4 regions of the Paenibacillus sp. Marseille-Q9583 genome follow, and region 3 is predicted to be linked to each of the others. Evidence: riboswitches for the same ligand, from Rfam matches in the RefSeq annotation. Region 3 holds a riboswitch; each other region holds the start of a gene.
The links. Region 3 has a riboswitch for cyclic di-AMP ahead of ACWNM1_RS13805 (alpha/beta fold hydrolase). Riboswitches for the same ligand answer to the same signal wherever they lie in the genome.
Positions count from the first base shown of each region.

Region 1 (8,047 bases), on a different contig from region 3:
GTAGTTACCCGGATGCGCGGAAATCCGCCGCTCTTTCGAGTCTACCTCGCTTAGTTTCACTAAAGAAACATAGTCATGCAACAGACGCTCTTCCGTCTCTACTGCGCCTGATTCGACCAACACACCCACTCCAGCAACTTCGGCATTGAACTCACCGAGTAAATCAACCATCCCTCGAACGGTCCCGCCTGCCTTCATGAAGTCATCTACAATGAGTACCCGTGATTTCTCCTTGAGTGCTCGTCTAGAAAGAGACATGGTGTGTATGCTCTTATGTGATCCAGATACATAATTAATGCTTACTGCTGATCCTTCTGTAACTTGATGATCACGTCGTACCAGCACTACTGGCAATCCTAGCTGTGCTGCCGTTGCATAGGCTAGCGGAATCCCTTTAGTTTCTACTGTCATCACCACATCGATTTCCGATCCATAAAAGGCCGTTGCGATGATCTTCCCTGCTTGCTCCATCAAAGATGGCAGTCCAAGCAGGTCCGACATATACAAATAGCCACCAGGCAATATCCGATCTGTCTGTTCCAGCTGCACACATAAACGTTTAACAAAAGAGAGCGCCATTTCTTTAGGCATCACAGGAATATAACGTACTCCACCTGCTGCACCGGCTAAGGTCTGAAGCTCTCCAATGCCCTCACCTTCAAATACTTCTTTTATGATCGCCAAATCTTCACTGATGGAGGACTTAGCCGCTCCATACCGATCGGCAAATATAGACAGCGGCAGTAGGTCATGTGGCCGCTCAAGTAAAAACTGAGTCATGTCTACCAAACGTTGGCTTCTTTTTAATTTCTTCACGGAATGCTCCTCGCCAAAACCGAATATTTTATGAAAAATATATCACTTTTGTACGGGTTTACACAAGAGAAGCATACTAATTGAGTGATCTCACTGCATAGACTTCCTTGCAGAACCCTCGCAGTCCATTATAAATTCTTGCTACTTTAGACTGCTTGGACACTAAACCGAACACTGTAGGACCGCTGCCGGACATTAACACTCCGTCTGCTCCCAGCTTAACCATCGCCTCTTTGAGCTGCTGGACCTCTGGATGCAGCTTTAGGGTAACATCCTCAAGCACATTGCCCAGATGATTACACACGCCCCCAAAATCTCCAGCTTCGATCGCGTCCTGCATCTTTCGAGCCGAAGGATGAACAGCTATATTATTGCTACGAACGCGTCCGTATACTTCCGCAGTCGATACATTGATAGGTGGCTTAGCCAATACTACCCAGCATTGCGGAGGGTTCTTAATCGGCGTCAGCTTCTCGCCACGACCTGTTGCCAAGGCAGTGCCACCTGTAACGCAGAATGGCACATCTGAGCCAAGCTCAGCGCCAAGCTCCTGCAGCTCCTGTGCAGGTATACCTAGGCGCCACAGTCGGTTCAGGCCACGTAGCGTAGCCGCAGCATCGCTGCTGCCGCCAGCCAAGCCAGCAGCGACCGGTATTCTTTTATCCAGATGGATATGTACACCACTCTTCACGTTATAACGCTCTTTAATAAGCCTAGCCGCTTGAAAGGCCAGGTTCTTCTCATCTAGAGGAATATATCCCGCTTGACTTGATATTATAATAGTATCCCTTGGCAGCTCAGACAGCTCTAAACGGTCTGCTAGATCCACCATGGTCATAATCATTTCCACCTCATGAAAACCGTCAGCACGCTTGTGCAGCACATCCAGCATCAAATTAATTTTAGCTGGTGCCTTCTCATACATTTTCAAGGCGTTCACCCACCTTCAGCTTTTCCCGTAAAAACAACTTAACATATTATATGAAAAACTTCTAATGAAGTCCAATAATAAAAGGGTGTCGCCAGTTGGACGCACCCTTTTTCGTTAAATAATTGTTCACACGCTAAAGATTAAGATTTCCGCGCAGCCTCTTCTGCGAGCTGAATCGCTCTTTTTACCATATTACCAGCATCCTTCGCCCGTATTCCTCCCCAGCCTTCGCGTTCCACCGTTTCGTAAAAACCAAGCTCCTTGGCTAACTCTGTCTTTAGTTCTTCCGACATCATGCCTCGTTTTCTGCGGCTCATTACGGAATTCCTCCCTTATGAAAGAAAATGATAAACCGATTGCTCAATTAGTATGCTTGCTTAGAACAAGGATCATTCACTGAATATTAACCGCAAAAAAAAGAAACGGTCGTCCTTTATGAAGGACAACCGTTTCTGATAAAAAAATAAAAAACAGCCTCCAAAGGAAGCTGCCCGTGAAACATTAAGCTTTAATATACATAATCCGCATCTGCCCATCGTCTTCACATACTGTGATTTCCACAGATTCAGTAAGGATATCGGCATAGCTATAGGAGACTCGCTTGAATGTTTGCTGCTCCTGATCCAGTTTGACAATAAATACAGAAGGGTACGTTTCTTCCAGGACACCGGTGCGTTCTACGGTTTTACGACGACCTCCGTTTGCACGCAACGTGATCTTATGACCGACGTGAGCTTCGAGACTGCGTTTGATTTCCAACAGCGCGTTATTAGCCATTGCCTGACGACCACCTCTTTTCTTGTCCATTATACAACTTCCCCAGGTGTTTGTCAAAGCAAATAAATAATTATAGATGATGAATATTTGGTTGTCAACGGAATTTTTTTGCGGAGAATCAGAGGCGAACTAATAGCCTTGTTATCTGTAATAGGTTTACCACAAAGCAAGAAAAATAACATTGTCGATCTTTAAAGATAACTACCATTTCACACAAGAATAATCGCCTTTGGCGTCCCTATAAGGACGGTTAGCGTTTATGCGGGAAATATAAGGATAATGTATAGCGTGAAACTTATACTTTCTTAAATAAAAAAAGGGTTAAGCTCATCGCTCACCCTTTCTTCGCGTACTCTATTCGGCCACTCCAAATTACCTATTAGCTTTGAAAATAGACCAGTACCTGTCGATTAAATTGCGGAAGGTGTCACTTTTAGTGCTGACAGGTTCTGCAGACGCGGCATCCCAATACGGAAGCTGCCACGGGTCTCAATACCGCCGATTCCCTGATTACCACTAATGGTGTTGTTCAAAACCTCACTCAGATTCACCGTATCCTTAATGGGCGTGAACGACGATTTTGCCGCTACATAAACTGGATCTAAGGCATGGATCAATATCCGTCCAGGAGAACTGGCGAAGTTCGCCCCTGCCCCCAGCAGTGCTTCAAAATGTGACTGACAAGCACCTGCAACAATCGTCAACGCATCAAAATTTCGCTCATAATCCCTAGCTACCCTAATAGCAGCTACGAAGTTTTGCGAATTTTTATAGCTGCTCAGACTGTGAAGATCGTAAGTATGCTGTTGCTTCAGCACCCCGTCATGGCCGGTAATCACCACAATATCTGGACGCACGCGGGGCAGCAGCCGGTATAAAGTGTCAGCCATTGCGGACTCATGAACATGATGACCTTCAGCAGGGATCCGCAATTGCTCGTATAAGCTAAGGCTCTTATTCAAATACGCTGGATCGCCATCCAGATGCAGTACTTTCCCCGGTACTTCAAAATAAGCAGCTTCCTTGGGCGATGGAGCCCATGCTCCTTCTGATAGAGCGCTCCCGCTCCGCTGACTTTGCTCCTGTCGGTCTTTCCGCAGCTGCGTCAGTGATTGATTCGCTTTAATCTGTGCCTGCTGTCCTCGTTCCGTAATTCGGGTAGGAGGCACTTGAACCAAGTCATTCAGAGGAGAATCCGCCAACAGACGGAAATCTGTGCCTTTAATGACGGCTCTGTCCTGCACAATATGATCTACACGAAAAGTCAAATCTCCGCCATAAGATTTACGAACGACCAAGTCTCCTAAATTCATTACAACCACCACCTCTACCCCATCGTATGGGCAAAGTCCTCAGTTGGTTCATAACTAGCTATGTTTTTAGCTTATTCAATTCCAGCAGCCAACAGAACACCGCTCAATCGGGCGTATTCTTCTAGACTTAACGTTTCTCCACGACGGGTTGGTTCAATACCAGCTTCTGCGAGTAAAGCCTCTAGACGCTCACGTCCCTCTTCAGGGAAGTAACGAGCCTTGAGATTGTTAGCAATCGTCTTGCGACGCTGTGTGAAAGAAGCTTGGACGACCTCAAAGAAGTGCTTCTCACTCTCAACTTCTACCGGTGGACGCTCTCTTACCTTTAGACGGATTACAGCGGACTCCACATTAGGTTGAGGAATGAACACCGTACGCGGCACAATGCAGACGAGCTCAGGCTCGCTGTAGTACTGCACGGCAATGCTAAGGCTCCCGTATTCCTTTCCTCCCGGAGAAGCAGCCATACGCTCCGCAACCTCTTTCTGAATCATTACAACGATGTTATCAAGCGGAAGCTTCTCTTCGAGCAGCTTCATCAGAATCGGAGTAGTTACATAATACGGCAGATTGGCAACTACGCTTACCTTGTTCACGGATGCAAAATCTTCTTTGAACAGCTCCTGCAGATTTACATTCAGAACATCATCATTACGAACCTTAACATGCGGATAAGGGGAAAGTACGTCCCTTAAAATAGGAATCAGCCTACGGTCGATCTCCACAGCGGTCACCGCACCAGCGGTTAGCGCCAAACGCTCCGTCAAGGCACCAATCCCAGGACCGATTTCCAATGCCCCTGATTGGCTATCTAGCCCAGCAGCGTCTACAATCTTGTCCAATATATTTTGATCAATCAAAAAATTCTGTCCTAAGCTCTTCTTGAACTTGAATCCATAACGTTGAATAATTTCTTTCGTCCGTTTTGGAGTCGAAATTTCCTCTCTACCACTCATGAAGTAATGCCCCCCTGATCAATTTGGGCGAGAGCTCCGGCAAATTCCTCCCGCGTAATTCCAAACATCGCCAGCCGCTTGTACAGCTGCTTGCCATTACAATATCCAATTCCAAGCAAATTACCAAGTGCCATACGTCTTTCAGCTGCCCGAGGGTGTACAAGCATTCCAGCGGCCATTAGATCATCAAGTCCGATTAAAGCAGGTGCACCTTCAAAAGAGGTATGTACATTCCGCAGCGCATGACGAATCGCCTCTGGAGAAGCGTTCTCCACACCGATATCTCCCTTGCGGGTTGCGTCCTTCTCCGGAATGAAGGCATGCTTGCAGCCCGGCACCTTTGCGGACACAATCTTACGAATTCGTTCACCCGCGTGATCCGGGTCAGTAAGGATAATCACTCCTCTGCGCTCCATAGCAAGCGCGATCTTCGCAATTACGGTCCGGTCTACAGCCGATCCCCCTGTTTCGATCGTATCTGCTTCTACAGCGCGTTTAACAGCGACGGTATCACTCTTACCTTCAACGACAATTAATTCCTTAATCATTTCTCTTGACTCCTTCCAAAAAAAGCAAAAAAGAAGAGGTTTCGCTCCTCTTCTTTTGGTTAAAGAATGTATAAGTGATGAGCGGTTGCTCTGCGATCAACGAAATGATCATCTGGCGTTCCTTAACGGTTATCATCACTATAGCTTATCGAAGAATAATTTGCAAAAGCTTCAGCCTAGTTTAACTCCGGCTTCACAGGTCCAATCACATAAATGGTACGTGATTTACGACCGAAATTACGGACATGGCTCAGTGAATCGTAATAGACATCTACTTTATTGCCTTTAATGGCACCGCCAGTATCTTCTGCTCGGCGGAATCCAAGCCCCTCGATATATACCCACCAGCCAATAGGGATTACATTCGGGTCTACCGCAATTGTACGACCTTCCGTTACGCGTGTTCCGGAGGCAGTTTTGGTACCAATACCTGGCTCTTCTGATGAATAAGCTGTCATGGAGACGTTCTTAATCATCTTCTTGTACTCAAAGTCTACGCCAGCCTTGCTAGTGACGTTATTAGTCTTGGCGCTAACCTTAGCCGTTTTTGAAGTGGTGTTTGATTTGGAAGTTGTTGTAGTCTTAGCTACAGCCGGCTTAGGAAGTGCTTTGGTACCAACGGCAATAATCTTATCTTTCGTTACCGTTTGTACTTCCTTACCAATCATGCGCATAGAGGCCAGTTCTCCGTCTTGGTAGATCTTTTCAATATGCTGAATCATGACGCCTGGTTTGCCTGCCTGTGCCACTCTAACTGTTCCCACAGTAAGGGAGGGGTCTGCTGTCTTGATGACTCTGAAGGGTAAGTTAGTTGTTCGCTGTACGGTCTGTTTGTTGATGCGAACAATCTTAACCTCCATGTTTGCAGAAATGGTGGTGTCTAACGAAGGGAAAATCTTATCATGACCTTCTAGGGTAATGCCCATTTTCTCAATTGCTTTACCAATTGTGTCTTCGGTGGTATATAACGTTTTTGTTGCTCCATCCGCAGTAAGACTAATTTTCTGCGCACGATTGATAACGACACGGTCACCGTCTTTTATTTCATCACTCAGTCCTAAAGATAGTTCATCATGCGGCTGCAGCGAAATTTGCTCTTTCTCCAACACATCACCAAGAAGCGCTTCCCGCGTTTCAAGCGTCTGTGTTTGCCCGTCTATTACTAAAAATAATTGTTTGTTGCTTTGACCGTGTACGTACAGCAGAATAAGTAGCGCGATAGCGACTGAAATCACGCCTGCAAGTAAAAGTACGCGAGTATTCACTTGCTCCCACCGTAATGCGAAAGACCTGCTGGATGACTGCGAATCATGGGATACTTCTGGTTGGAATACGCCCATTCTCTCCATCCTCCTTACATAGCCCCGTCGTCAATTGTATATCATGAGGACTGAATTCCTTTGACGAAACTATTTGAGATTGTCACAGGACACGCACGTAATAACTTAGCGTCTCCTGCTCATGGATCGCCTGCTCGGCACAGCTACTCCCACCCCTGTTATATAACAGTATGTGGGCAACATTCTATTTATTCAAAAATAAAAAAGCCTAAAAAGAGTTCAACTGAGGACTCTTTCGTGGCTTCTCCAATATCAGAATAGAGAATGCTTGTGCACGAGGTTGCCTCTCTTACTTGCGCTTACGGGGTTAGCTGTCGGGTTCGGACGAAAGAGAGACGCCCTATTTCAGGTCACCCGCTCATGGCGGTTGCCCTTAAATTCACCCCAAAGACCACGTGAAGAAATCAAATACTGTCCTACGGCACGTCTAAACCGTATTTAAAATACAGGCATGCGGCAGGTCAATATTGGTTCCCCCGTTCTCCATACGGAGACTCAGCGAGACGATCCATGAATCAATGGCTGTCACTATAACACAGCTCACATCACTGAAAAGATGATATCCTGTTTTGATGCATGTTGTAAAGGACGATTCAACCACGTTTACGCAAAAATATGGTTAAAATATTGTAATATTCAGCCGTTTTTATATTAAAAAAGTTTAATATATCGGCCGTTCTCTATTTTTCGCCTGTTTTGCTCCCGTTTTCACTCAATCCCAAATCGTTCCAGTGCGTTCGCATACGTTATTTTAGCCAATTCTTCCCATGTCAACCCTTTAATTTCAGCTGCTGCCTCTGCTACAAGCTTCACATGAGCGCTCTCATTTCGCTTCCCGCGGAAGGGGTGTGGAGTCAAATATGGAGCATCGGTTTCGATCAATAATCGGTCTAGTGGGGTCTGCGCAAGCACTTCTTTTGGCACTCTTGCATTTTTGAACGTAATGGGTCCTCCAAAGGATAAATGAAAACCAAGATTCAAGCACATTTTAGCTGTTTCCCAGCTTCCTGAGAACGAGTGCATCACGCCTCCAACCTCATTTGCTTTTTCCTCCCGTAAAATCCGTACAACATCCTCATGGGCATCACGATCATGAATACAAATCGGCATATTTAGTTCACGGGCTAGTCCAATTTGCTTGCGAAAAACTTCATGTTGCACATCCTTGGGGGAAGTATCCCAGTAATAATCCAGTCCGATTTCACCAATAGCCACTACTTTTTTATGACTGCATAGAGAAGCGATCCACTCGAGATCTCCTTCTTTCATATCAATCGCATCCTGAGGATGCCAACCCACTGCCGCATAAATATAATCATAAGATTCCGCCAGCTTCATCGTTGAGGGAATCGTCTCCCGATTAAAT
Region 1 covers NZ_CDRJTB010000037.1:11,580-19,626, reverse strand. The annotation lists gene purR (pur operon repressor) at 1-816, opposite strand, end outside; gene ispE (4-(cytidine 5'-diphospho)-2-C-methyl-D-erythritol kinase) at 893-1,747, opposite strand; gene ACWNM1_RS17470 (small, acid-soluble spore protein, alpha/beta type) at 1,888-2,064, opposite strand; gene veg (biofilm formation stimulator Veg) at 2,249-2,524, opposite strand; gene yabG (sporulation peptidase YabG) at 2,935-3,837, opposite strand; gene rsmA (16S rRNA (adenine(1518)-N(6)/adenine(1519)-N(6))-dimethyltransferase RsmA) at 3,909-4,793, opposite strand; gene rnmV (ribonuclease M5) at 4,790-5,341, opposite strand; gene ACWNM1_RS17445 (ubiquitin-like domain-containing protein) at 5,518-6,681, opposite strand; cyclic di-AMP (ydaO/yuaA leader) riboswitch at 6,963-7,192, opposite strand; gene ACWNM1_RS17440 (TatD family hydrolase) at 7,390-8,047, opposite strand, start outside.
Region 1: linked by a shared signal. The riboswitch ahead of ACWNM1_RS17445 (ubiquitin-like domain-containing protein) and the one ahead of ACWNM1_RS13805 (alpha/beta fold hydrolase) in region 3 are both predicted to bind cyclic di-AMP.

Region 2 (8,047 bases), on a different contig from region 3:
GCCAGAGAACGGCTTCGGAAGTATGACTTTAACCGATTTGCGCACATCAGAAGGAACATCACTAATGCAAAGAGTGCAATTTGTACAACCCGATGATGGTAACGTCAACGATAAGACACTCCTAAAGGTTCATCTCCCACAGCCGGTTAATGGCGGAGAAAGTGTCACGCTTAAACTCCAGTACGAGGTCCAGCTCCCCAAAATATTTGCCCGTATGGGCGCATCAGGAAATTTCGTGATGGCTGGGCAATGGTTCCCTAAACTTAGTGTATACGAGCCTATGGGCACACGTGGGGTTAAGGAGGAAGGCTGGGATTTGCATCAGTACCACGGCACCTCTGAATTTTACAGCGATTTTGGAATCTTTAATGTAACGATTGCGGTTCCTTCCGACTACACGGTAGCTGCGACCGGATTTCCTGTGAAGAATGCCAAGCTAAAGCAAGATCAAAAAATATATCAATTCTACGCTGACGATGTCCATGACTTTGCGTGGGCGGCATCCCCTGATTTTACAGTAGCCGAAGAAGCCTTCTCTACGCCAGAAGTGCCTGGTGTACGGATTAAGGTGTATCTCGATCCATTACACAAAGACTTAAAGGAACGATACCTTCAGGCCGCTAAGGCAGCTCTGACCTACTTCAGCAAATGGTATGGTCCTTATCCCTACTCGACTCTGTCTATTATCGTTCCGCCTAAGGAGGGGAATGGGGCTGGAGGAATGGAGTATCCAACACTCATTACAGCGTTTGGAGCCACAGACTCTTCTCCTGACACCTCACTTGAAAGAACCGTCGTTCATGAAATTGGCCATCAATACTTTTACGGCATGGTAGCCAGCAATGAATTCGAAGAGGCTTGGCTAGACGAAAGCTTCACTTCTTATGCTGAAGACAGACTCATGGAGCAAGAATATGGCATCAAAACGAATCTCCCTCTTCAGTCCAGCTTGGTGACCAAATCAGAGCCGCTAAATTTAGAGACATGGAGATATGCCGGGACAGAATCCTATAGCCGGAATGTGTATATTCGCGGAAAGCTAGTACTTAAGGATATTGAACGGCAAGTTGGCACTAAGGCAATGAACAGCATCATGTCCACTTACGCACGTAAATTCCGTTTCCAGCACCCCACTACGTCTGATTTTCAAAAAGTCGTTGAGAAGATAACCAAAAAATCATGGCAGCCTTATTTCGAAGATTATATTTATGGTGGTGGTGCTCCTGATTTCTCAGTAGATACGATTACGATCAAAAAGAATGGCAACAGCGATGCTCAGAGCTATGAATCCATTGTAAAGATTACAAACAAAGGGAGCCATTATGTTGACGTTCCCATTAGATTCACATTCGACGATGGCTCTGCGACAGAGCAGGTCTGGAGCGGTGAAGGGGCAGAGACTACATTCCAATTGTTAAGCGATAAGCTTCTCCTCTCTGCTGAGATTGATCCTGAGCATACCGTTCTTTTAGAAAGCAAACATCTGAACAACTTCAGACTGGCGGAAATAGAGCCCAAAACGCTCTCCCGCTGGACATTAAGTGTAACTAAACTAGTTGAAACTGTGCTCGGAACTCTTGTCTGGTGAGGTGAATGATTGTGAGAACATCGATAACCCGCGGCTGGCAAAGCATGAAGGAGCAATTTTATATTCTGATTCTGCTCTTCATCTACCGACTGCTCTGGGGCTACTTTATGTACGGCTTCATCCGGTCTGCTATCGTTCCAATTCTACTGCGCTATCCAGATAAAGACGCTGGTGGCAGCGGAATGGGCAGACTACTCTATTATGTCGAAGGGCAGTTCAGCTTAAACACAGATCCTGCGATACGTACTTGGTTATGGATGTTCCTAGGGCTTGTTGTCTTACGACTGCTACTCTCCCCCTTCATAAGGGCAGGATTACTGCATGAACTCCATCAGGAGCGAAAAGGAGAGCGGGGCCTGTTCTTTTTTCCCGGTATGAAGCTTTATGGATTTCCAGTGTTTATCTTCAGTCTAATCGAATGGGTGCTGGCTCTACTTCCGTTATACTGGCTTGCTCCAAAAATGTACGGGCTATTCTTGTCCTCCTTTCTGAACTACTCTTTGTTACTTCATCTAGTTCCATACGTATTGGCATGGCTTATATACATCTTTATCGTGCGCCTGTTCCTTCTATATATGCAGTTTGGTTATACCAGCGGCACGGGGATGTTCTCCTCCTTATTCATTTGCTTGAAGTCGCTGATTCCGGCAATAGGAATTTCAATCATACTTGGTGCAGCAGGCCTGATCCTTTTGCTAGTGTGCGGACTAACGGGTATCTTCTGTCCTGGCCTACCAGCACTTCTTATTCGTCAACTTTCATCACTGCCCTCAACACTCTTCAAAATGTGGGGAATTTCAGCTCAGTATCATCTATGGCACAGTAAAGCATTTCCACAATAATTTGAAGCATTACAGAACATAATATAAGAGTCCCGGTTCCTGAATCAGGAGCTGGGACTCTTTCGCGTTATAGACAAATTATGAGGATTTGCAAAATCGTAAAGACTTTGTTACAATAAGTCCTGTTCCATTGGTAACAAGTTTGTAATCATTTGAAACGATTTCTACATAACTTCATGTATTTGTCGTAGTCATGTCGATAAGTCACTATCTGGTGCATAAAACGCCGAATTCCTTGCACCGGGAAGTGGGGGAACCATATTTTGGGTGAATTGATCTCGCTTTGCAGTGATCATAGGGGAACCTTCTACCGAATCCTTAAGCTAACCTCACAGGCATTGGAAGGGGTACAATTTTTTTGAAGAATTTAAGAAAAGCATGCGTCGCTGCGGCGCTAGGACTTGTGATGGCGTTCTCTATTGGTGGAGGAAGTGCCTTTGCAGATTCTAAGATGGACAGTGTTATTTCAAAGACAATTGGAGTTGCCTATAAAACCGGAGGCACTAGCACTGCCGGGTTTGACTGTTCTGGATTTACTACGTATGTATTCAAGAAGGTGGGTCTTTCTTTGCCCCGTACTTCAAAAGCTCAATATAATGTCGGAACTCCTGTAGCCAAAAGTAAATTACGTTCAGGTGACCTAGTTTTCTTTAACACATTAGGCAACGGCGTATCCCATGTCGGCATTTATGTTGGAAACGGAAAATTCGCACAATCATCATCTTCATATGGCGTGACCATCACTTCACTTAGCCAGTCCTACTGGGCCAATCGCTACGTTGGTGCTAAAAGAGTAATGAGTACTTCCTCATATCAAGCTATAGCCTACGATTAATACTTCCCCACAACTATAACCTCACAATTACATTATATAGACCTGGGTTTGATTATTAACTTAATCGAATCCAGGTTTTATTTTGCCTTATTATATTCTTTACACCTCCAGAACGGACTTTAAACACTTTTATTTGATAAAAATTTCAATAAATATAAAAATTAGTTTAATATTATCGCTTACATATGCATTTTGTCTTTAAAAAAACGAAATTTTCTGCATGATTATGTTAAAAACGATTGCCAAGCGGCACTCTGTTTGTTACAATAACTGCAGTAAGATTTTAGTAACATTTTTGTAATCATTAAGTTGTTATTTACAAAGGTTTTGTCATGTATTGATTACAAGCTATTCCTAATCAACAGTATCAGCCGAGTTTCCTAACTATTAGGAAAACGGGGGAACCAACTTTGGGTGAATTGACCTCCATTTTTAGAGGGGTCATAGGGGACCTTCAACCGAACCCTTAAGCTAACCTCGTAGGCATCCGGAAGGGGTATAAACTTTTGAAGAAGAAGCTAGCAGCAGCAGTACTTAGCTTTTCCATTATTTTCACCATCGGAGCAGGAAGCGCTTTCGCGGATTCCAAAATGGATAAAGTGATCGACAAGACCATCGGAACTAAGTACGTATCCGGCGGCATCTCCACAAATGGATTTGATTGCTCCGGATTTACAATGTATGTATTTGATAAAATTGGTATAAACCTACCACACCAATCAGGTTCCCAGTATCAAATGGGTACTGCTATCTCCCAAGATGATTTAAGATCTGGAGATCTTGTATTCTTCAATACAAGTGGTAAGGGTGTCTCCCATGTCGGTATTTATGTCGGTGAAGGCAAGTTTGCACACGCATCTTCCTCACGCGGTGTAACGATTAGCTCCCTGAGTGATAGCTACTACGTGAAACGCTACATCGGTGCTAAACGAATTATGAGCACGGATGCTTATCATTCTGTTGCTTCTGAGACAGAAGATAATGATGATGTTCAATAAGTAAATCGTACATAGGCTCTTTTCCAAGATGTTGATTCTTGGGGAAGAGCTTGTTTTTTGTCTTATTTAGTATTTACCCCTCTCAGAATTTGTAAAACAATAATCTTCATAAATTTCTGAGTCGACCATGCCTCTTTTTGTATATAATTAGTTACAAGCATAAACGCCTTCGATCTCCTTATAAGGACCATAAGTATTTTAAGCTAGAAATACAAGACATTTTAAGTCGCCCCGTGAAAGGAGGTTCTTGACCTTATGATAAATCCCCCTGTTACTTTTCATGTAGCGCCTATGGAGACCAGTCACGCGGAAGAGATTTGCAACTGGGATTACACTGCCCCTTATAATATTTACGGCTGGATGCCGTGGGAGCAAATGCAGGCTCTTGGAATCGAGTTCGGTGACCCGCAGCTACGGAATGAGCAATATGTCTCCATATTAAATGGGCAAGGGATGTTGTGTGGATTCGCGCAGTTGTTTCCAATGGAAGGTGTTGTTCGCTTGGGGATTGGTATGCGCCCTGATCTATGTGGTCAAGGTCTAGGAAAAATATTCATGGATGTAATCGTGCAAACAGCCTTGCTTCGTTATCCTGAGCGTGAGATTGATCTAGAGGTATTGACCTGGAACCAGCGGGCGATCCGAACTTACCAAAAGTGTGGATTTACAATTACCGATACGTATGAACGCCTAACCCCCACAGGAAACAAACCTTTTTATTGCATGGTCTATGATAAATAATATAAAATTCCATATTTTTCAATGATTTGATGGCATTATCGTTCATTTTTTTGTCACAAACCCTATGATAACGCTTCACCTTGAGCTATAATGTAGGGAGCAGCTTACATAGAAGGGACGAACTGGGATGCAGAAATGGATCATGAGCGGTTTGTTTTTTGCCGCCTGTGCCTTTGCGGTAGTACTTATGTTTACACTTCCAGGTAAAGAAGAGGTAGCTGAACAGAATAAGCCGACGATGCCGGAAGTCCAATTGGATGCGGCAAAGGCCGAAGCAACCGTGAAAGCCAGCTGTATCACCTGTCACGGCGATCAGCTTCAAGGTGGAGTTGGACCCAGTCTTCAAAATGAAGGCGGTCAGCATGATGCTGAAGAAATCTACAGTATCGTCACTAAAGGACGAGGTCAAATGCCTTCCTTTAAAGAAAAGCTAGCCCCTGAGGAGATTGCAAACGTCGCCCTCTGGCTCTCAGAGAAAAAGTAACAGTAACTACTACCTAAGCAACTAAAAACGCCCGTGCCAGAAGATAGTTCACTATCTGCGCACGGGCGTTTATTTATGAGTTTGGGCGACACTAACGATTTTTCTCAAAGGCTTCATTAAATTCATGTGCCTCTCGAATATCTAGAGCTGTAATTCCGTCTTCCTCATTTGATTTCAGTCGTAAAGTCACTGTCTTATAATCAATCGTAATATGTGGATGGTGATCAAAGGCTTCTGAAATGGTGGCTACTTCATCAACGAAAGCAATACCCTTCATATATTGGCTGAACATATATTTTCGCACCATGGTATTCTCTTCCAGCTTCCAACCTTCCAGCTTGCTGATCTGCTCACGCAGTTCTTCTTCGGTAAATAACAATTCGTTTCCTCCCTTACTAAAAATTGCAGTAAAATCCGCAGGTCCCTTTACTCGTCTTATTCGTTAAACAAAACATCCCTTAGCTTCTGAGGTCCAAGGGATGTGCCAGGATAAAGGCAATATTTTCGATTAAATGTATTCAAGAATCCCAGCGATTATAACTCGGCTACACCAATTTTAACACGGGCTACTAACTACGGGCAAATTACGCCCCGCCGGCCCCTCTTCTTAAATCAAAACAACAGAGGCTAAATCCTCTTCTCCGACTAAAATATTAATGCGGTGCGTGTCCTTATCGTAGATGATAACGCCGCTCCCCACCTCAATCATAGGTTCATTACCCAGCGCGAAGAAAAGATCCTCAGCCAGCGCCTCCCATACCTCCAGCTTGGATTCCTGCGGCAGTTCTTGCCACTCTTCCGGATCCATTTCAAAAAATAAGTACCCATCGGAAATTCGTCCGACAGCCTCGGTTAAATCCGTCAGAATTTCACCGTAATCTCTACCATGCTTTACACCCACATGTATCACTCCGTTTTCTCCACAGATGAATAATTACTTACCTTATCCATTATAGCCGAAAAAATGACTTCACAAAAAACGGAATGATGTCGATAAATAAGAATATACGTTATTCGGTTTCGAACAGAGTGCCTTGCCGCTGTTTCAAGGATGATATACGCGGCTTTGTCGGAACACATCTTATAATCTCATGGACGAGGTGCATAATGGAAATTTCAACAATACTCGGTTTAATTTTTGGTCTAGTTGCAGTAATTTGGGGTATGATCCTCAAGCACGCTCCTCTTCACGCTTTAGCCACACCCGCTGCTTACGTTATTATCTTAGTGGGGACGGCGGCCTCCATCTTTATGGCCTTTCCAATCTCGGAGGTCAAAAAGATTCCAAGTCTGTTTAAAATAATTTTTGTCAAAAAGAAATTAATCAGTAAATCGGAATTAATTACTATGTTTATGGAATGGGCTTCTATTACACGGCGTGAAGGTCTACTGGCTCTTGAATCTAAAGTCGATGAAATAGAAGATAACTTCCTCAGAAACGGCATGCGGATGATTATTGATGGGAATGACCAGGACTTTGTCCGCGATGTTCTCATGGAGGACATCCATGCCACAGAGGATAGACATAAAGCAGGCGCGCTCATTTTCACACAAGCAGGTATGTATGCTCCTACACTCGGGGTACTCGGGGCTGTTATTGGACTTATCGCCGCTCTGGCTGATATGAGTGATATGAACAAATTGGCTGCAGCAATCGGGGCTGCCTTCATTGCAACACTACTCGGTATCTTTACAGGTTACGTATTATGGCATCCTATTGCCAATAAGCTAAAACGACTTTCCAAACGTGAAATTGAAGTTCGAATGATGATGGTTGAAGGTCTACTGTCCATACAATCCGGTGTATCCACTATTGCCATCAATCAGAAGCTTGCTGTCTTCCTGACACCTTCGGAACGAGCTAAGTTAAATGATCAGAAGGAGGGTGGATCGGGTGAGCAAAAAGACTAAACGACACGAGGAGCATGAAGAACACGCCGATGAATCGTGGCTACTGCCATATTCTGATCTTATGACCCTTCTGGTAGCCTTGTTCATCGTAATGTATTCTATGAGTGCAACGGATGCCAAAAAATTCGAAGAGATGAGTCAAGCCTTCAGTTCCGCTCTTAATGGCGGCACAGGTATTCTTGAAGAGCGGGCGGCAATGCCATCTAAGACTCAAGAGGATTTAGGAAAAAATGATCAAATGGATAAATCAGTAGCCAAGAAAAACGAACAAACAGAAATGGCTAAGCTGCGGCAAAAGGAACAAGAGGATTTAGAGAAGCTTAAAAAGCAGTTTGATCAATATATCAGCAAGAACGGTCTAACCGATCTTCTTAGCACTAAGCTCAATCAGTCTCAGCTTATGATTACGATAAGCGATAACGCGCTGTTCGCTTCCGGACAGGCTGTAGTTAAAGATGATTCTCGTCAATTAGCAAAGTCCATCTCAACCATGCTGCAGCAATTCCCGGATTATGACGTAGTCGTGCAAGGACATACCGACAATATCCCTATCTCTAATAGCAATTATTCTTCCAACTGGGACCTGAGCGCGGATCGTGCCCTTCAGTTTATGAAGATCTTGCTGACGAATACGAATCTGAATCCACG
Region 2 covers NZ_CDRJTB010000061.1:22,581-30,627, forward strand. The annotation lists gene ACWNM1_RS23135 (M1 family metallopeptidase) at 1-1,588, shown strand, start outside; gene ACWNM1_RS23140 (hypothetical protein) at 1,600-2,430, shown strand; cyclic di-AMP (ydaO/yuaA leader) riboswitch at 2,645-2,783, shown strand; gene ACWNM1_RS23145 (C40 family peptidase) at 2,837-3,265, shown strand; cyclic di-AMP (ydaO/yuaA leader) riboswitch at 3,625-3,766, shown strand; gene ACWNM1_RS23150 (C40 family peptidase) at 3,772-4,263, shown strand; gene ACWNM1_RS23155 (GNAT family N-acetyltransferase) at 4,519-5,004, shown strand; gene ACWNM1_RS23160 (c-type cytochrome) at 5,132-5,488, shown strand; gene ACWNM1_RS23165 (4a-hydroxytetrahydrobiopterin dehydratase) at 5,580-5,867, opposite strand; gene ACWNM1_RS23170 (hypothetical protein) at 6,096-6,389, opposite strand; gene motA (flagellar motor stator protein MotA) at 6,596-7,399, shown strand; gene motB (flagellar motor protein MotB) at 7,383-8,047, shown strand, end outside.
Region 2: linked by a shared signal. The riboswitch ahead of ACWNM1_RS23150 (C40 family peptidase) and the one ahead of ACWNM1_RS13805 (alpha/beta fold hydrolase) in region 3 are both predicted to bind cyclic di-AMP.

Region 3 (8,047 bases):
CCCGAATCCGGTAACATCTGTACAAGCATGTACATCATAGGGCTCCATGATTTCAGCCGCTTTTTTATTCAATGTAGACATGACTGTCGTAAGGCGTGTAGTTTCTTCTGGGGATAGCTGATCCTTTTTAATAGAAGTCGTTAAGATGCCCACTCCGATAGGTTTAGTCAAAATCAGCTTGTCTCCTACCTGCGCACCTGCATTCGTTCTTACTTTGTCCGGATGCACAAGGCCCGTAACGGCCAATCCAAATTTAGGCTCTTTATCGTCGATGGAATGTCCGCCCACAAGCGTTGCTCCTGCTTCCTGCACTTTATCTGCTGCACCGCGCAAAATGTCACCGAGAATGCTTTTGTCCAAAACAGAAATAGGGAAGGCCACAATATTAAGCACTGTAAGCGGCTTGCCGCCCATAGCATAAATATCACTTAACGCATTAGCTGCTGCAATTTGCCCAAAGGAATACGGGTCATCCACGATCGGCGTGAAAAAATCAACAGTTTGCACTAACGCTAGATCATCACTTAATCGATATACCCCAGCGTCATCACTGGTGTCTAGACCTACAAGTAGATCCGGATTAGGAACGGTTGGTGGTAGACTGCGAATAACCTGCATGAGATCGGCGGGACCGATTTTGCAGCCGCAGCCCCCTTTTGAAGATAATGAGGTCAATTTTATGGTTTCGGCTTGAGACATCATGACTCAGCTCCTTTAGATAGTTAATATCGAATATCTTTAATCTTACATCAGTAGACAGCATTGTACAAAATACAGACATACAGAAGAACGCCCCGTAGCCAGTACATACTCCCCGGCTATGGGACGCCCCTCATTTCTCACTTACCACTAAGATCAACTAATCTGCTGAGTTTCCTGCTGTTTCTCCAAAAACCGCTGAAGTATAGCATTAAATTTCTCCGGCTGACACAAATTACTAGGATCTAATGCGTTAGGAATGATCACTAACTGAGCATGTGGCAGCTGAGATACCATATCCTTCATACAATTAACTCCAAATTCACTAAAGTCACCTACAATACATAAGGCGGGACGCTTAAAAGACTTTAAGCATCTAGTGTAATCCACATGGCTCGTAGCCAGCCTTTGCCGATACAATTCCCGTGGACGTTTATCGAGAAGTCCTCTTCTAATCTCGTTATAAGCCAGATTCCAGCGTTCCCGGTACATCATACGAATCGAAGGCAGTACAAGCTCACTTGGAGCGTAATACATTAACCAACTGCAATAAGCAGCCATAAGCTGGATTTTACCGATTATCGTTGACGCCTGACTTCTACAAAAGCTATCCGCGACAACAATCGCTTTTACTCGCTCTGGATATTGCTTCGCAATATGTTGTACGACGAGCCCCCCATAGGCACTCCCAACAAAAACAGCCTCACGAATACCCAAATCATTCAATAGCATAATTATATCTAGACATTGAGTTTCAATAATCTCGTTTGGGGCCTGCAGTAATTCACCTGATTTGCCATTCCCCCGTAAATCACACAGAATCACTTTATATTTATCAGAAAAATACTCCAATTGTGGCTTGAACATACTATGTGTTAATCCATGTCCATGGATAAACACAACCGGAGTCCCTGTTCCATTGATTTCGTAATAGAGCGAAGTTCCATTCAGTTTAGCAATAGGCAAAGTTAACACCTCTTTCATAGATAGGTTCTACAACTATATCTGCTTTTTAACGCAGCAAAAAACCACAGAGGGATTCTCTGTGGCTATTCATCATCAAATACGCCATTCATCCTCTCTCCATACGCTTACGAGGTTAGCTGTCGGATTCGGGCAGTGAGAGTTGCCCTACCTGCATGGATGCATTTATGCACCTGGAACAGGATTCACCCCATAACTAGTACCGATTGTTACACTGGTTCCCAGTTGTTGGTTCCCCCGCTTTCCTTAACGGAAATTAAGCGGACTTCTTATGTAATTGTCAGTTATGTGATGAATCATACTCCGTGTAAGGTTTCTTGTAAAGTTGAGCCGTGGGCAAAATAATGTTGAAAGCCATGCTTTTCATTTCATATTGAGCATACACTTCGTTTTCTCTTTCTTTTTCTCTTGTTTACTCAATATATCTAAAAAAAGCCGAGCGGCCATCAGAGATCAATCCCTGAACCACTCGGCTTCGTTATACAATCATATGGCTACAACAGATCGGCGTTTTTCAATGCATGTTCCCAGCTCGGAAAAAAGAACAGCGCACTTCTCATAAGATCAGGATCGCTTTGCTTCACTTGTTTTTTGCTGATCGAGCTTCCATCGGTTTGAAGCTTTTTGATACGACTTAACACTTCATCAGCCTCCAAAGGAATTTCCATTGAAACACTCCTTTCTCAGTGACCTGGTTTCCAATCATTTTCTCCATAATATGCAAATTTATTCTTCATTTCGGTTTATACGAAATTAAACCAGCTGATAGACCGGTTGTTCAGCAATAAAGTAAGTAGGAATCATTGGGTATTTCTGTGCCAGAACTTCAGCTAAATATTTCATTCCTGGAGCTTCACTTTCCGCATGACCTAACATAATCAGCGCTTTTGATCTGCCTTGGTGGACAGCATCCCTCACATATTCTGGAGTTTCCCATTCGGGGCCCTCGCCAGCAATAATTAAATCAAGATTGTGCTGATTAAAAAGAGGAATAGCCATCGTTCCACCTCCTCTGTAACCTACTAATATCCCCACATGTCTGCATTTCTGGGATAGGTCTCCGGCAGCACGTACATAGGAGATGCCTAGCTTTCTTTTTATATATTGAGCCGCTTCACTTACCGTCATAGCTGGAATCGATAGGATTGTAGCAGTGGATTGCTGCTCAACCACATAGGCTGACCATTCAAGCTCTCGCAGCAAGCCCACCATGATCCCATCCGGTTGATGCCGATGCCAATAATCATGATAACGAAAAATAGCCAGTTCAGAACGCTCGATTACACTCAGTTTCGCAAGATATACAGGGTCATCCTCTAACCACTCACTCGTCTCATGATGACTGTAATACACACCTTCATGTGTGATCAACAAATTGGCGTTCATAGCAACCGTTCGTTCCACAACATATTGCGTAGCGCAAAATGCCGTAACCATCCCTGTAATCACCATTTCTGGATTCCCCGGCTTAAGCGTATCCACAGTCCCATCTATCTGTTCCATAGCTCCTATTAAATCTTCCAGAATCGTTCTAATTGTCACGCTCACTTTAATCCGCCCTTTGAGATCTACTCTACTAATCTATCAACGTATAAATAACCCGCCCTTAATCGATATAAGGACGGGTTCACAGTTCATTATTTGAGCAGCTTGCCCACTCTATGATTTCGTGGCAGAAGTGATAATTCGATGGAAAGCTGGCTTCGGCTTATGCCCTTCATCGAATAGGAACGGCCAGTTCTTCCGACCACGAACAGGGAAATCATCCAGCCAGGTATAGTCATCCGCTGCTCCCCAGAACGTGACCGAACTAATCACGTCCCGGTATTCTCTCAGCAGTGCGAACATCGCTTCATATCGATCTGCTTGAAGTTCGAGCAGCTCAGCAGGTACTGTCTTTAAGTCCATTCGTTTGTCCTCGAAACGGAACATGGATACATCCAGCTCAGTCAATTGAAGCTGAAGTCCTAACGAGGCATATTTCTCAATCGCTGCACGAATATCATCCAGACTAGGATCGTATAAATTCCAGTGTGCTTGCAATCCGACGCCATGGATCGGCACGCCTTGTTCCAATAGCGACTTCACCAGTTTATAAATTTTGTCACGCTTTAATGGATGGGATTCGTTATAGTCATTGTAGAACAACAAAGCCTTTGGATCGGCTTCATGCGCGAATTCAAACGCTTTGGCGATAAAGTCTGGACCAACAATGTCGAGCCACTTCGACTGGCGAAGAAGTTCTTCTCCCTCATCAGCGATTACCTCGTTTACAACATCCCAAGCATAAATTTCTTCCTTATAACGTCCTACAACGGTCTGAATATGTGATTTAACTCGTGCAAGCAGAATCTCTTTGCTTACAGGTCCTCCGCCCTTATCCTCAAACAGCCAGTCCGTTGTCTGGTTGTGCCAAATCAAGGTATGTCCGCGCATCGCCATATGATATTCCCTGGCGAAGGCAACCAGCTGGTCTGCTGCCCTAAAGTTATAAGTGTCCTCAAGTGGATGCAGACTTTCAAATTTCATCTCGTTCTCAGCGGTAATACTGTTGAAATGATAAGCAAGCAAATGCTCCTGTGATTGGATAGTTAATGGGTTGACGGCTGCGCCAATCTTGAAATCCTCTGCGAACACTGTCTTTAGTGCAGGCTCTGTAAAATCACTAGCTTGTCTCAACAAGTTCCCTCCTAACAAACGCTATTCATTATGACCGATAATCGAACCAATCAAAGTGGGCAGGTACCTCAGCTACTTTACCATGACCTGTCGCATATAAACCGATAAGAACACCTGTAAATCCATTTCCTTTTACGGCCTGTGGGGATAATGGGTATGCTGCCGCTGTAGATAGCTTATTCCATTCCTGCCCATCCAAGGAGAACAATAAGGTGTATTCGGTAAACTCCGCCTGTATTTTCAGATAAATTCGCTCAGCTGTAGTTGGTACTTCTGCTTCTACACGGGTTATTCCATCAATAGTTAATTGTGCTGCAATGACTCTATGGCCATCTTTTTGCACCAAGCCAACCTCATAATGTGCATGCTCATCCAATCTAGCACAAAGTCCAGCCTCTTCACCGTCCACGGTAGGGTTAAAATCCAGTAATGTACTCCATTCTGCTGAAGTATGCTGCTGTCTCCTTCCTATAAAGGCCACCTGTCCTATATCACTGAGACCCTTAGATTGACCCCGAAGAGATAACCATCCCGGGCGTTCATTTAGTGACCAGCTTCCCTCTGCCGGATTCCGCAGAAAGGCTAATTGCAACGGTAATACATGGTCATCAAAATCATATCTTCCGCTTGTCTCAGGTTTTGGCGAATGACCCGGTACACGTGGAACCTTCATCTCCAGTCCAACGGTATCTTCGTTATTATCAATCATAGGCCATCCATCTTCATTCCAAATTACAGGGGCAAGAAAGGTCTCTCTTCCTAGCACTGTATACTTGGAATCTACTAGACGTACTCCAAGGAATACGGCCCACCAATCCCCGTTACGATCTTCGATCAGATCAGCATGTCCTAGATACTGAATGGGACTATCAGTCCCGCGATGGGTCAATATCGGTTGCTCTAATCTTTCAAAAGGACCGTAAGGGGAGGAAGAACGACCGATAATTTCTCGGTGTTCCTTTGCCGTGCCGCCTGAAGCAGACATGATATAATACATTCCGTTAATTTTGTACAAATGTGGTCCTTCCGTCCAAGGTCCGCCATCCCCAGACCAGATGACAACAGGTTCTGTTAATGCTGCTCCTGTAGCAATGTCTATCTCATATTGAATAGCGTGGGAATCATAATCTGCTCCCTGCTGGGTGGTTACATATACCTTTCCATCCTCATCAAACATTAGGGAAGGGTCAATTCCTCCATAAGGAATACTAATCGGGTCTGACCACGGACCCGCTGGGTCCGTAGCCGTAACATAGAAATTCCCCTTCCCGTGTATTTCGGTCGTTATCATGTAAAACGTTCCTTCATGATACCGGATGGTTGGAGCAAATATACCTCCAGAGCTTTTGCTCTTACGTGTATCTAGCTGACTTACACGATCTAATACATGACCAACTTGTGTCCAGTGAATCAAGTCCTGGCTGTGAAAGATAGGCACCCCAGGAAAATATTCGAAGGAGCTACACACCAAGTAGAAATCATCCCCTGCTCGAGTGATGCTAGGATCTGGATAAAAACCTGGAAGTATTGGGTTCGTGTATGTGATTGGAGATGGAGTCATAATTCAACAAACAACCTTCCTATTATTTAATAGTGGGTGCAAGCTACTTATTCCTTCACGCTTCCTACGTTCATTCCAACTACAAAGTACTTTTGCATGAATGGATAGACTAGCAGAATCGGAACCGAAGCAACGATAGTAACGGCTGCACGAATGGACTTTGGAGTTACCAATGACCCCGCTGACTCCGCAGTTACCCCTGCCCCGTTAGCTACACTTGCGCTACTGTTGGCATTCATACTTGATTGTATTAGTTTCATTAATTCATACTGCAATGTACTCAAGTGCTGGCGGGAAGAGGTGTAGATAAAAGCATCAAACCATGCGTTCCATGCACCTACTGCGACAAAAAGGGCAATGGTAGCAAGAACAGGTTTACATAAAGGGAAGACTACTTTCATGAAAATCTTGAAATCCCCGGCACCGTCGATTCTCGCGGATTCCATAAGACTTTCATGTATGCTACCAATATAAGTACGAATAACGATCATATTAAATGCACTTATCATAGTCGGTATTACATATACCCAAAACGAGTTTAGCAGATGAAGCTCCTTAATAAGGAAATAGTTTGGTATCAGACCCGCATTAAAATACATGGTAAGGACGAAAATAATGGTAATCGGTTTGCGGAAAACATATTCTTTCCGGCTTAAAGTATAAGCAAGCATTGTGGTTAGAAATAGATTCAGGATCGTAGATATCACTGTTCGTGCAACCGAAATCCAAAAAGCAGGAATAATGGTACCTGAGGCAAAAACAGCTTTGTAGTTCTGTATAGTCCACTCCCTAGGCAATAGATAAATGCCGCCACGGATCGTATCGTTCCCCGCATTCAATGAAACTGCTATAGTATTTAGAAATGGATATAAGGTAACTATAACTATGCATACCATAAATACAGCATTAAAGGTACCGAACAATACTGGTTCAAGACCTATATTTCTCATGCGTCTTCCACCATTACTTTTTGGAGATTTATGAGGTAATAATTGAGTTTTCTCCATGATTATAACAGCCTCTCTTCCCCTAGCCGCTTCGAGGTCCAGTTAGCTAATAGCAGCAACGTTACACTTACGACTGTTTTAAATATACCACCCGCAGTGGCTAAGGAATAATTCCCTTGGCCAATCCCGTATTTCAATACAAATATATCTATCGTATCCGACCAGTCTGCAGTAAGACCGTTCCCTAACAAGAACGGAACCTCAAATCCGACATCCAGTACATGTCCTATGGACATGATCATCAGGATTACAATGGTTGGTTTAATTCCAGGTAATGTTACATTGAACATTTTTCTGTATCGGTTTGCCCCATCGATCTCAGCAGCCTCATATAAAGCTGGATCTATAGAAGCAATAGCAGCCAAGTAGATGATTGTACCCCATCCCACCTCTTTCCAGACGGTTGAAGCACCCACAATACCCCAGAAATATTTTCCTTCACTGAGCCAAAGGATTGGTGAGTCAATAAGATTTAATTTCATGAGTAAGATGTTGATAATCCCGTCGTTACCAACCGAAAGGGAGACACCTACAATCCCTGTTACAATGATCCAAGAGAGAAAGTGCGGCAAGTAGGATATGGTCTGCACGGTTCTTTTCCAAAATACATTTTTGATTTCATTAAGAAGTAAGGCTAATCCTATCGCGGTAATAAATCCTAGAATGAAATTAATTAAACCCATTGCCAATGTATTTCTAAATACCCTTAGAAAGGTATCGTCCGTAAATATTGCCTTGAAGTGCTTCAAGCCAACCCACGTTTGTTCGCCAAATGCCTTAGATGGTTTATAATCCTGAAAAGCCATGGTCCATCCCCAAACAGGTACGTACGCAAATAGTACAATATACAGCAGCAACGGAACTGACATCCAAATCAACTGTTTCTGATTCTTAATCAAGGTCATAGTAATCGGTTGCTTCTTTTTTCTTTTAGGATGCCGGTTAACTTTTTTTCCCGTTAAAATCTCATCCATATATTTTCTCCCCACATCATCCATATATTTCAGAAAGTGGTTGGCTAATAAGCCACCACTTTCTGATTTTTAAGCAAGCTCTAACTATTTAACACTCCAAGTATCAAATCTCCATTTAAGCTGTTCATTGATTCTGTCTTCGT
Region 3 covers NZ_CDRJTB010000025.1:51,792-59,838, reverse strand. The annotation lists gene selD (selenide, water dikinase SelD) at 1-699, opposite strand, end outside; gene ACWNM1_RS13805 (alpha/beta fold hydrolase) at 856-1,665, opposite strand; cyclic di-AMP (ydaO/yuaA leader) riboswitch at 1,772-1,956, opposite strand; gene ACWNM1_RS13800 (hypothetical protein) at 2,178-2,351, opposite strand; gene ACWNM1_RS13795 (Nif3-like dinuclear metal center hexameric protein) at 2,437-3,231, opposite strand; gene ACWNM1_RS13790 (endo-1,4-beta-xylanase) at 3,343-4,362, opposite strand; gene ACWNM1_RS13785 (glycoside hydrolase family 43 protein) at 4,391-5,923, opposite strand; gene ACWNM1_RS13780 (carbohydrate ABC transporter permease) at 5,971-6,873, opposite strand; gene ACWNM1_RS13775 (ABC transporter permease) at 6,933-7,904, opposite strand; gene ACWNM1_RS13770 (sugar ABC transporter substrate-binding protein) at 7,989-8,047, opposite strand, start outside.

Region 4 (8,047 bases), on a different contig from region 3:
GGGAATCAGCAGAAAATGGGCTTTATCGCCGCAGTTGTTCATAAGCCGCAAATTCTCATCCTTGATGAAGCCTTCAGTGGCTTGGACCCTGTTAACGTGGAACTATTGAAAGATACGGTAAAAGAATTGCGTGATCAAGGAACGAGTATCTTATTCTCTACTCACCGGATGGAGCATGTTGAAGAGCTTTGCCGTAATATTACGATTTTGGATCGTTCCAATACTGTCGTGCAGGGCGATATTCGTACGATTAAGAGTGGGTATCCTCGTGAACAAGTATTGTTGCGTACGGATAACGAAATGACCGGTCTAGAATCAATTGCAGGTGTAACAGCAGTACAGCGACAGGAGCGAGGTTATCTGTTGTCAATCAGTGAGATCGGCGCAGCACAACGTATCCTACAGCAGGCGATGGCGCAGGGTGAAGTGGAGCATTTTGAAATTAAGGAACCAACATTAAATCAAATCTTTATCAGAGCGGTGGGTGAATCTCATGAATAAGATGGGGACAATTATTGGCTTTACCTTTAAAAATAAAGTAAGAACGAAATCATTCATGATTACTACATTAATTCTAGTGTTGCTGCTCAGCATTGGGATGAATCTTCCGTACATCATCGATCAGTTTAAGGGTGATTCTAAAACAAACGCAGAGACTCAAATTGCTGTGATCGCGGAAGAGGGAAATCAGGCTGCAGAGTTGTTGAAGGCATATACTTCACCTGAAGGAATGCCGCAGGCAAAAGTTGTGCAATATACTTCTGCCGACGATGCGGAGCTAAAGAAAGCTTTAGAAGAAGGGACTGTAGAGGGGTACGTTACTTTTGCAGAACCTACTGGCGAAGGACTTCCACCCGTTACTTATCATAGTGAAAATGGTGAATTGAAGGGCGATGTGCAAATCTATCTCCAAAATGCCCTTCAGCAGGCCAACACCCAGTTCATCGTTGGCGACAAGCTGACGCAGGAGCAGATTGCTGCTATGTCAACACCGGTACAGATAGCTACTCAGCAGCTCAACCCTGATGGGACTGCGGGAGATAAGGATGCGTCGCAGGAATCCGCTCCACCTATTAATTACGTCATTGTATACGCCATGCTTATGCTGTTCTTCATGTCTATCATGATGACCGGTAATATGATCGCAGCTGAGATTACTTCAGAGAAGAGCTCACGGATCATGGAGATTCTGATTACAAGTGCCTCACCTTTAGCGCAAATGTTCGGTAAAGTTATCGGTGTCTTCTTAGTAGGATTATTACAAATTGGAGTCATTATCGCAGCGGTAGTTGTCAATCTTAAGCTTCCGCATAATGCAACGATTTTGAAAGATTTAGACCTGGATTTAGGCCAGCTTAATATTAACTTGTTGCTTTATGGGATTGTTCTTTATGTACTAGGTTATTTCCTCTATGCCTTGATGTATGCAGCTGTAGGTTCGATTGTCAGCCGTACAGAGGATCTTGGCCAAGCGGTTATGCCGATTATGATGTTAGGCTTCGTAGCATTCTATGTTCCACTGTTCAGTATCTCCAATGCGGATACTCTGCTGGTTAAGGTAGCGAGTTATGTACCGTTCACCTCTCCATTGACCATGCTGCTCCGAATTGGTGTTGGTGAAGTAGCGATCTGGCAAGTTATTGTATCATTAGCCATCCTGCTTGTTACCACGTTCATCTTTGGATGGTTGGCTGCCAAGATCTATCGCACAGGCGTATTGATGTACGGCAAACGTCCAAGTATTAAAGAGATCAGAAAAGCGATGAAGGCTTACAAGATCTAAGTGGCTTCATATAAACTTTTAAGGAGTGGTAATCATGACTAAAAGTGAACAATACAATATGATGCTTTTAATGAGTTCGGTATCTCTGGCTACGGTTAGTAGAATGCTCCATTCAGATGGATCCGCTGTTATGGATTTCACTCAAGGTGTATTGACTGGTATTGCCATGGTAGGAATGATTGCGGGATTGTGGATGTACGGTAAGGCGCGTAAGAGCAAAGCGTAATAGTAGGGAAAGGAAGCCGCGGCAGATGCCGTGGCTTTTTTCTTTTTTGTGTACGTATCGTAAAAGTTATTTGGAAGATAGTTGCGGACTCCAGGTTTCCTGAGTCCAATATATGCTCCGTACACTCAGATGTCTGTTCCTTTTGAGGGATTAGACAACGGATAGATTACCACTAGGCAGCAAACCCTCTTGAGCAGTCAGTTGCTCCCGCACACGCCTAAGCTGCGCTTTTAGCACAGGAACACTCTTTTGCAGGATGATGCTTATTTGAGGTAAAGATAGCTTTAGGCCATACCACATCGTTTTTACAAGCTGCTCTTCCCAAGGCAATGCCTTGGAAGACAGGAGAGAACGGCGTGCGTAATAATCGGCGCATTGTCGGATACAAGAGCGGTAAGCTTCGATAGAGAATAGCTGGCTGTCGAAGCTTTTTTGTCGGAATATTTTATGAAGCTCTTTAAAAGTACGGATAGTAACCTTCTCGGCTTCTGCTGATTGTTGTAACAACATGAAACTGAGCGTATAGATATCATTCGTACACTTTTGAACACACTCTGCAAATATAGTTCTACGGGGTGATCCGGCAGGTAAGGGGTCAGGCATGATAAACACGATCCTTTCAGAATGGGTTATGGGATGAACCTATAATATAGAAAAGTAAGAAATGGATTTGTTGATAAGCTCGGCGGTATCAGGTTCTGGATAACTATGTTTTTGAAGCGCAACACTGGATGGTTTATAATATAGCCGCCCTCCTCTGGAATCTCTCCCACCAGCGACAGCTCTGTACAGACGACCTTGCTCAATGTGACCTGACAAGGATTTACCCTGCAGCTTGGCTTTTAAATCCTGTAAAGCACCTTGCACTAGCTCAAACTGAGTCTGATCCCACTCTGAACCATGGGAACGTACTTTATCTATCGCTTCCTCAAGTCGGCAATGATAAATCATTCTGAGAAAAGAACTCCATTTAATAAGGTCGAAGGTTTTGGTATTAGCAGAGATAAGACACGCTCCCCAGCTACAACCTCCTTTACAGGTAAGCTTCAGGATGCCATAACGGCTACCTTGACCGGCCTCCATTCCATAGTGAATAGGCTCAGGTGAATCAAAGACGAATACTTCTATGCGAGATAGTCTTCGCTGGTCCATGACAGGTTTCTCCTCCTTAGGTTTCCAAAAGCTTAAGATCAACATGGTGAGTGATGTTGGCCTTCTCTATACAGGCGAGCATTTCAGCTTCATTCTCACAGACTGCGGCATGCTCCAGCCATAGTCGGAATTTCTGTTTGCGTATAACGGATAAATGTAAGGGGAAGGTGCTGCGGGATCTCATTACGTACCAACCGACTGCAACATCTTTCCAAGGTTCTTTAAAGGCGGTGAGCCACGGAAAACGTTGGTGTGCTGCCCAATCCTGCAGCTGCTGCTTTTCGCGGATATTTTTATATATTTCGTATATAATCTTTCGGTCCATACAGCGTTCACAAGTAGAAGAGCTGCTGAAATGGCGCAATGTGTCAATCTGGTTCTGACCAAATGCGTAGCCGACAATTGTTCTATGATGATCCTCTTCGAACCATAACGCTCCAAAGCAAACATAGTTTAGACTTATCGGCTCAAGTAGCCCTTGCTGAGTTCCCCAATAATAATGTTTCATTCCTTTCACCCCGTCCAGCATGCTATCACCCTATAGATTCAGTTAAAGAATCAGGTAACGCAAAAACCGCAGCAAGAGGAGGACCTCTGCTGCGGTTTTGGAATACAGGTATACACACACCTGTGCCAAAGCGTGGCGGATCAAGGGTCTCTCTCTTTACGCTTACGAGGTTAGCTGTCGGATTCGGACGGTGAGAGTCGCCCTACCTATGTGAGACTTGAACAGTCTCCTTCGGATTCACCCCAAGTAGGCCATATGACCTGATGGTTCCCCCGTTCCCTGCAATTGCAGGAACTCAGCGTTGAATGTATTTCGTGAAATAGATTCAACCCGAATCATACTCTTTTCAAGGTGTTTCTGTAAAAACAGAAAGTGTTCTTTTGAGCGCAATTTAAACCAAATCCTGCCGACTACGACGAAAAAGGGAACCAAATAGGTATTTATTGCGTGTTATCGGGCTTCTTCCTCGCTTAATCTCGCTTTCTTGTTTCCTTTCTTATAAAGGCGATTTTTGGTCATTTCACTAATCGTGGTGAATAAAATCACATGGTATGAGCGTTTTTCGCTAATGGATTGAAACTCGAGTAAACAAGAGATATAGAGAGATTGGATATCAAGTAAGCGCTATCCAATGCGAAAATAGTTTTTAATTTGCATTATTTTGGCATCAATCAGGTTTTACAATACTTCCTGCATAAGGGTATGATTACTCCTGTTTCAACAACAATCGAATATTTGATCCGCTTAATTTCCGATAAGGAAAGCGGGGGAACCAACAATCGGCAGACGATGTGAGAGTCGGAAGCCGGTTATGGGGTGAATCCTGTAGAAGATGTGAGTGAGCTCGCATCTATACAGGTAGGGCGACTCTCACCGCCCGAATCCGACAGCTAACCTCGTAAGCGTATGGAGAGAGGATGAGTGCAATGTGACCGCTAGCGAGCCACAGAGGAGAATCCTTTGTGGCTTTTTGCTGTGCTTTTTTAAGCAAAGCATTTATGGAAAACCTCACGAAGAGGTCGTTATATTCATCATTAGCGGTAGCTTTCTTTCAAGATCAGGGTGATCAAGCTCTGATCTTACAAGCAAAGCATTTGAGGAGAATAAGAGATGACAGATCAGAATGAATATGTACTGGTATGTGCGCCAACGAAGGCAGGCGAACATTTTATTAAGCTTCTAAAATTCAGAGGCATTAAGATGGCCGGATTGACCAACAACTTGCCTGAGAAGGCCCTACTCGAAGAGATGGGGATTGAACAAGTCGTTCTAGTTGATACCCGCCATCAGAATACTTGGTTTCGCCCACCGTTCCCGGTAGGACGGGTATATCTGTTCGAGAGCAGCTTTACGTTATGCTGCCGCTACATTCAGATGTGCCGCACCTGGACTACACAGCCGATTTTTGTAATCACAAGCTCAATAAATCCTAGATTGGTCTATAAAAGACTTGGTGCAAGTTATGTAATCTATTCTCATAGTGGTGATGCTGATTTTCTAATCGATAAATCACCTCATCAAGGATAAAAGAAGGAGTGCGGTAGATATGATGGATCTGTATATGGTGGCTTCGTTAGCTGTAATTTACGGGTTGTTTTATGGATTTATGCGCTGGTGCGCAGGTGTAGTTGAGGATACAGGGAGGGATAAGTTGTGATTCTAGTAATCGCTGTTACCCTACTGTTGTTTGTATATCTGGTTTACGCATTGATTCATCCGGAGAAATTTTAAGGAGGGGCATTCATGGGCATTTTGCAAATAGTTGCTGTAATCGTAATTCTTATCTTGCTGGTTAAGCCGATGGGCACGTATTTATATTATGTATTTTCTAATGAACCGAACCGTACGGATCGATGGTTTGGAGGTATGGAAAAAGGAATTTATAAGCTGATCGGCCTGAAAAAACGGGACGGAATGTCTTGGAAGAAGTATGCGCTCAGCTTTGTGTTAACAAATATCGTATTGGTCACTTTCAGTTACATTGTTCTTAGATTGCAGCGGGGATTGCCGTTAAACCCAAATGGAATTACGGATATGGAACAGACGCTTTCATTCAATACAGTGATCAGCTTTATGACCAATACGAACCTGCAGCATTATAGCGGGGAGACGGGGCTTTCGTATTTTTCACAAATGGCTGTCATCACGATGATGATGTTCACATCTGCAGCGAGCGGATTTTCTGTTGCAGTTGCCTTTGTCAGAGGAATCACGGGACGGAAATCAGTCGGGAACTTCTTCGAGGATTTCGTCAAAGCACATATTCGTGTGTTCATTCCGCTAGCTTTGTTAGTTTCATTGGTGCTGGTAGGACTGCATGTGCCACAAACGCTCAAGCCATCACTTGAAGTCACTACATTAGAGGGCCAAACACAACAAATTGCTATCGGTCCAGTAGCTTCTTTGGAATCGATCAAACATCTGGGCACGAATGGTGGCGGCTTCTTCGGGGCCAATTCATCCCATCCTTTTGAGAACCCTAATCCACTTACGAACGTTCTGGAGATTCTCTCTATGTGGATGCTGCCAGCTTCGCTCCCTTATATGTACGGATTGTTTGCCAAGAACAAACGTCAGGGCTGGGTAATTTTTACCGCAATGATGACCTTGTTTGTTCTGCTATTAAGCCTAAACTTCTATGCTGAATCAAAAGGTAATCCGGCGATCAATGCACTAGGAATCGAATCTTCACAAGGAAGCATGGAAGGTAAAGAGGTGCGTTTCGGCATACCGCAGTCTTCCTTGTTTACTTCAGTAACAACCGCAGCTACGACAGGTAGTGTTAACAATATGCATGATACGCTGACACCGCTGGGAGGCATTACGCCTCTAGCATTGATGATGCTCAACAATGTCTTCGGTGGTAAAGGTGTCGGACTGATTAATATGCTGATGTACGCGATTCTGGGTGTCTTCCTGTGCGGTTTGATGGTCGGCAGGACACCGGAGTTCCTCGGACGGAAGATAGAGGCCAAGGAGATGAAGCTGATTGCCATTGCGATCCTTGTGCATCCGTTCATTATTCTTGTGCCAACTGCAGCTGCGTTCCTGACCGATTTGGGGCAAGGGGCGATTACGAATACTGGATTCCATGGACTCAGCCAAGTGTTATATGAATATGTCTCTTCTGCCGCGAACAATGGCTCAGGATTTGAAGGTCTTGCAGACAATACAACTTTTTGGAATGTCACAACCGGGATTGTCATGCTGCTAGGTCGTTATGTTTCTATTATCGCAATGCTGGCGGTAGCAGGTTCTCTGCTTCAGAAGAAGCCGGTTTCTGAGACAATTGGCACATTCCGCACAGACAATGGACTGTTTACGGGAATTCTGATCGGTACAGTAGTGATTATCGGTGCGCTGACATTCCTGCCGGTCATTGTACTCGGCCCCATTGCAGAATATCTAACCTTACGGTAGGAAGAGGGAGAATAAGATGAGTACTGTAAAAAGAAAAAAGCTGCTGACGGGACCCATACTCCTAAGCGCTGTAAAGGATAGCTTTATAAAGCTTAACCCAGTAACGCTAATCAAAAATCCAGTCATGTTCGTGGTAGAGGTCGGTACGATCATTGTACTCCTCATGGTGCTGGCTCCTGGATATTTTAATGCTGAGCAATCGATAGGATTCAATATCACAGTGTTGTTCATTCTGCTATTTACAGTGCTGTTTGCGAACTTCGCTGAAGCACTGGCGGAAGGCCGCGGTAAAGCCCAAGCTGATTCGCTTAAGAAAACGAAACAAGATATCACTGCCAACAAACTGGTTGGAGGGACGGTGAAGACAGTCTCCTCCTCCGAACTGCGTAAAGGGGATATCGTCATCGTCAGTCAGGGAGAACTCATTCCTGGTGACGGTGAAGTGATTGAAGGGCTGGCTTCCGTAGATGAATCAGCGATTACAGGTGAATCTGCACCTGTAATCAAGGAGGCTGGTGGGGACTTTGGCTCCGTTACAGGCGGTACACGGGTCGTCAGTGATGAGATTAAAGTCAGAATTACAAGTGATCCTGGTGAGTCGTTTCTAGATCGAATGATCTCCCTTGTGGAAGGGGCGAAACGTCAGAAGACACCGAATGAAATCGCACTTAATACGCTTTTGATCAGTCTGACGCTGATTTTCCTAATTGTAGTAGTGACCTTGCGGCCGATTGCAACTTATCTAGGCGTTGATCTTGATATTCCGGTTATGATCGCCTTGTTGGTCTGTCTGATCCCGACAACTATCGGGGGACTACTATCCGCAATCGGAATAGCGGGTATGGACCGGGTGACCCAGTTTAATGTACTCGCGATGTCGGGTAAGGCCGTTGAGGCTGCTGGTGATATTAATACGATGATCCTAGATAAGACCGGTACGATTACCTTTGGGAACCGG
Region 4 covers NZ_CDRJTB010000006.1:112,614-120,660, reverse strand. The annotation lists gene ACWNM1_RS05110 (ABC transporter ATP-binding protein) at 1-501, shown strand, start outside; gene ACWNM1_RS05105 (ABC transporter permease) at 494-1,783, shown strand; gene ACWNM1_RS05100 (hypothetical protein) at 1,818-2,009, shown strand; gene ACWNM1_RS05095 (hypothetical protein) at 2,160-2,612, opposite strand; gene ACWNM1_RS05090 (hypothetical protein) at 2,652-3,161, opposite strand; gene ACWNM1_RS05085 (hypothetical protein) at 3,178-3,669, opposite strand; cyclic di-AMP (ydaO/yuaA leader) riboswitch at 3,815-3,980, opposite strand; cyclic di-AMP (ydaO/yuaA leader) riboswitch at 4,401-4,590, shown strand; gene ACWNM1_RS05080 (hypothetical protein) at 4,780-5,196, shown strand; gene kdpF (K(+)-transporting ATPase subunit F) at 5,323-5,400, shown strand; gene kdpA (potassium-transporting ATPase subunit KdpA) at 5,413-7,089, shown strand; gene kdpB (potassium-transporting ATPase subunit KdpB) at 7,106-8,047, shown strand, end outside.
Region 4: linked by a shared signal. The riboswitch ahead of ACWNM1_RS05080 (hypothetical protein) and the one ahead of ACWNM1_RS13805 (alpha/beta fold hydrolase) in region 3 are both predicted to bind cyclic di-AMP.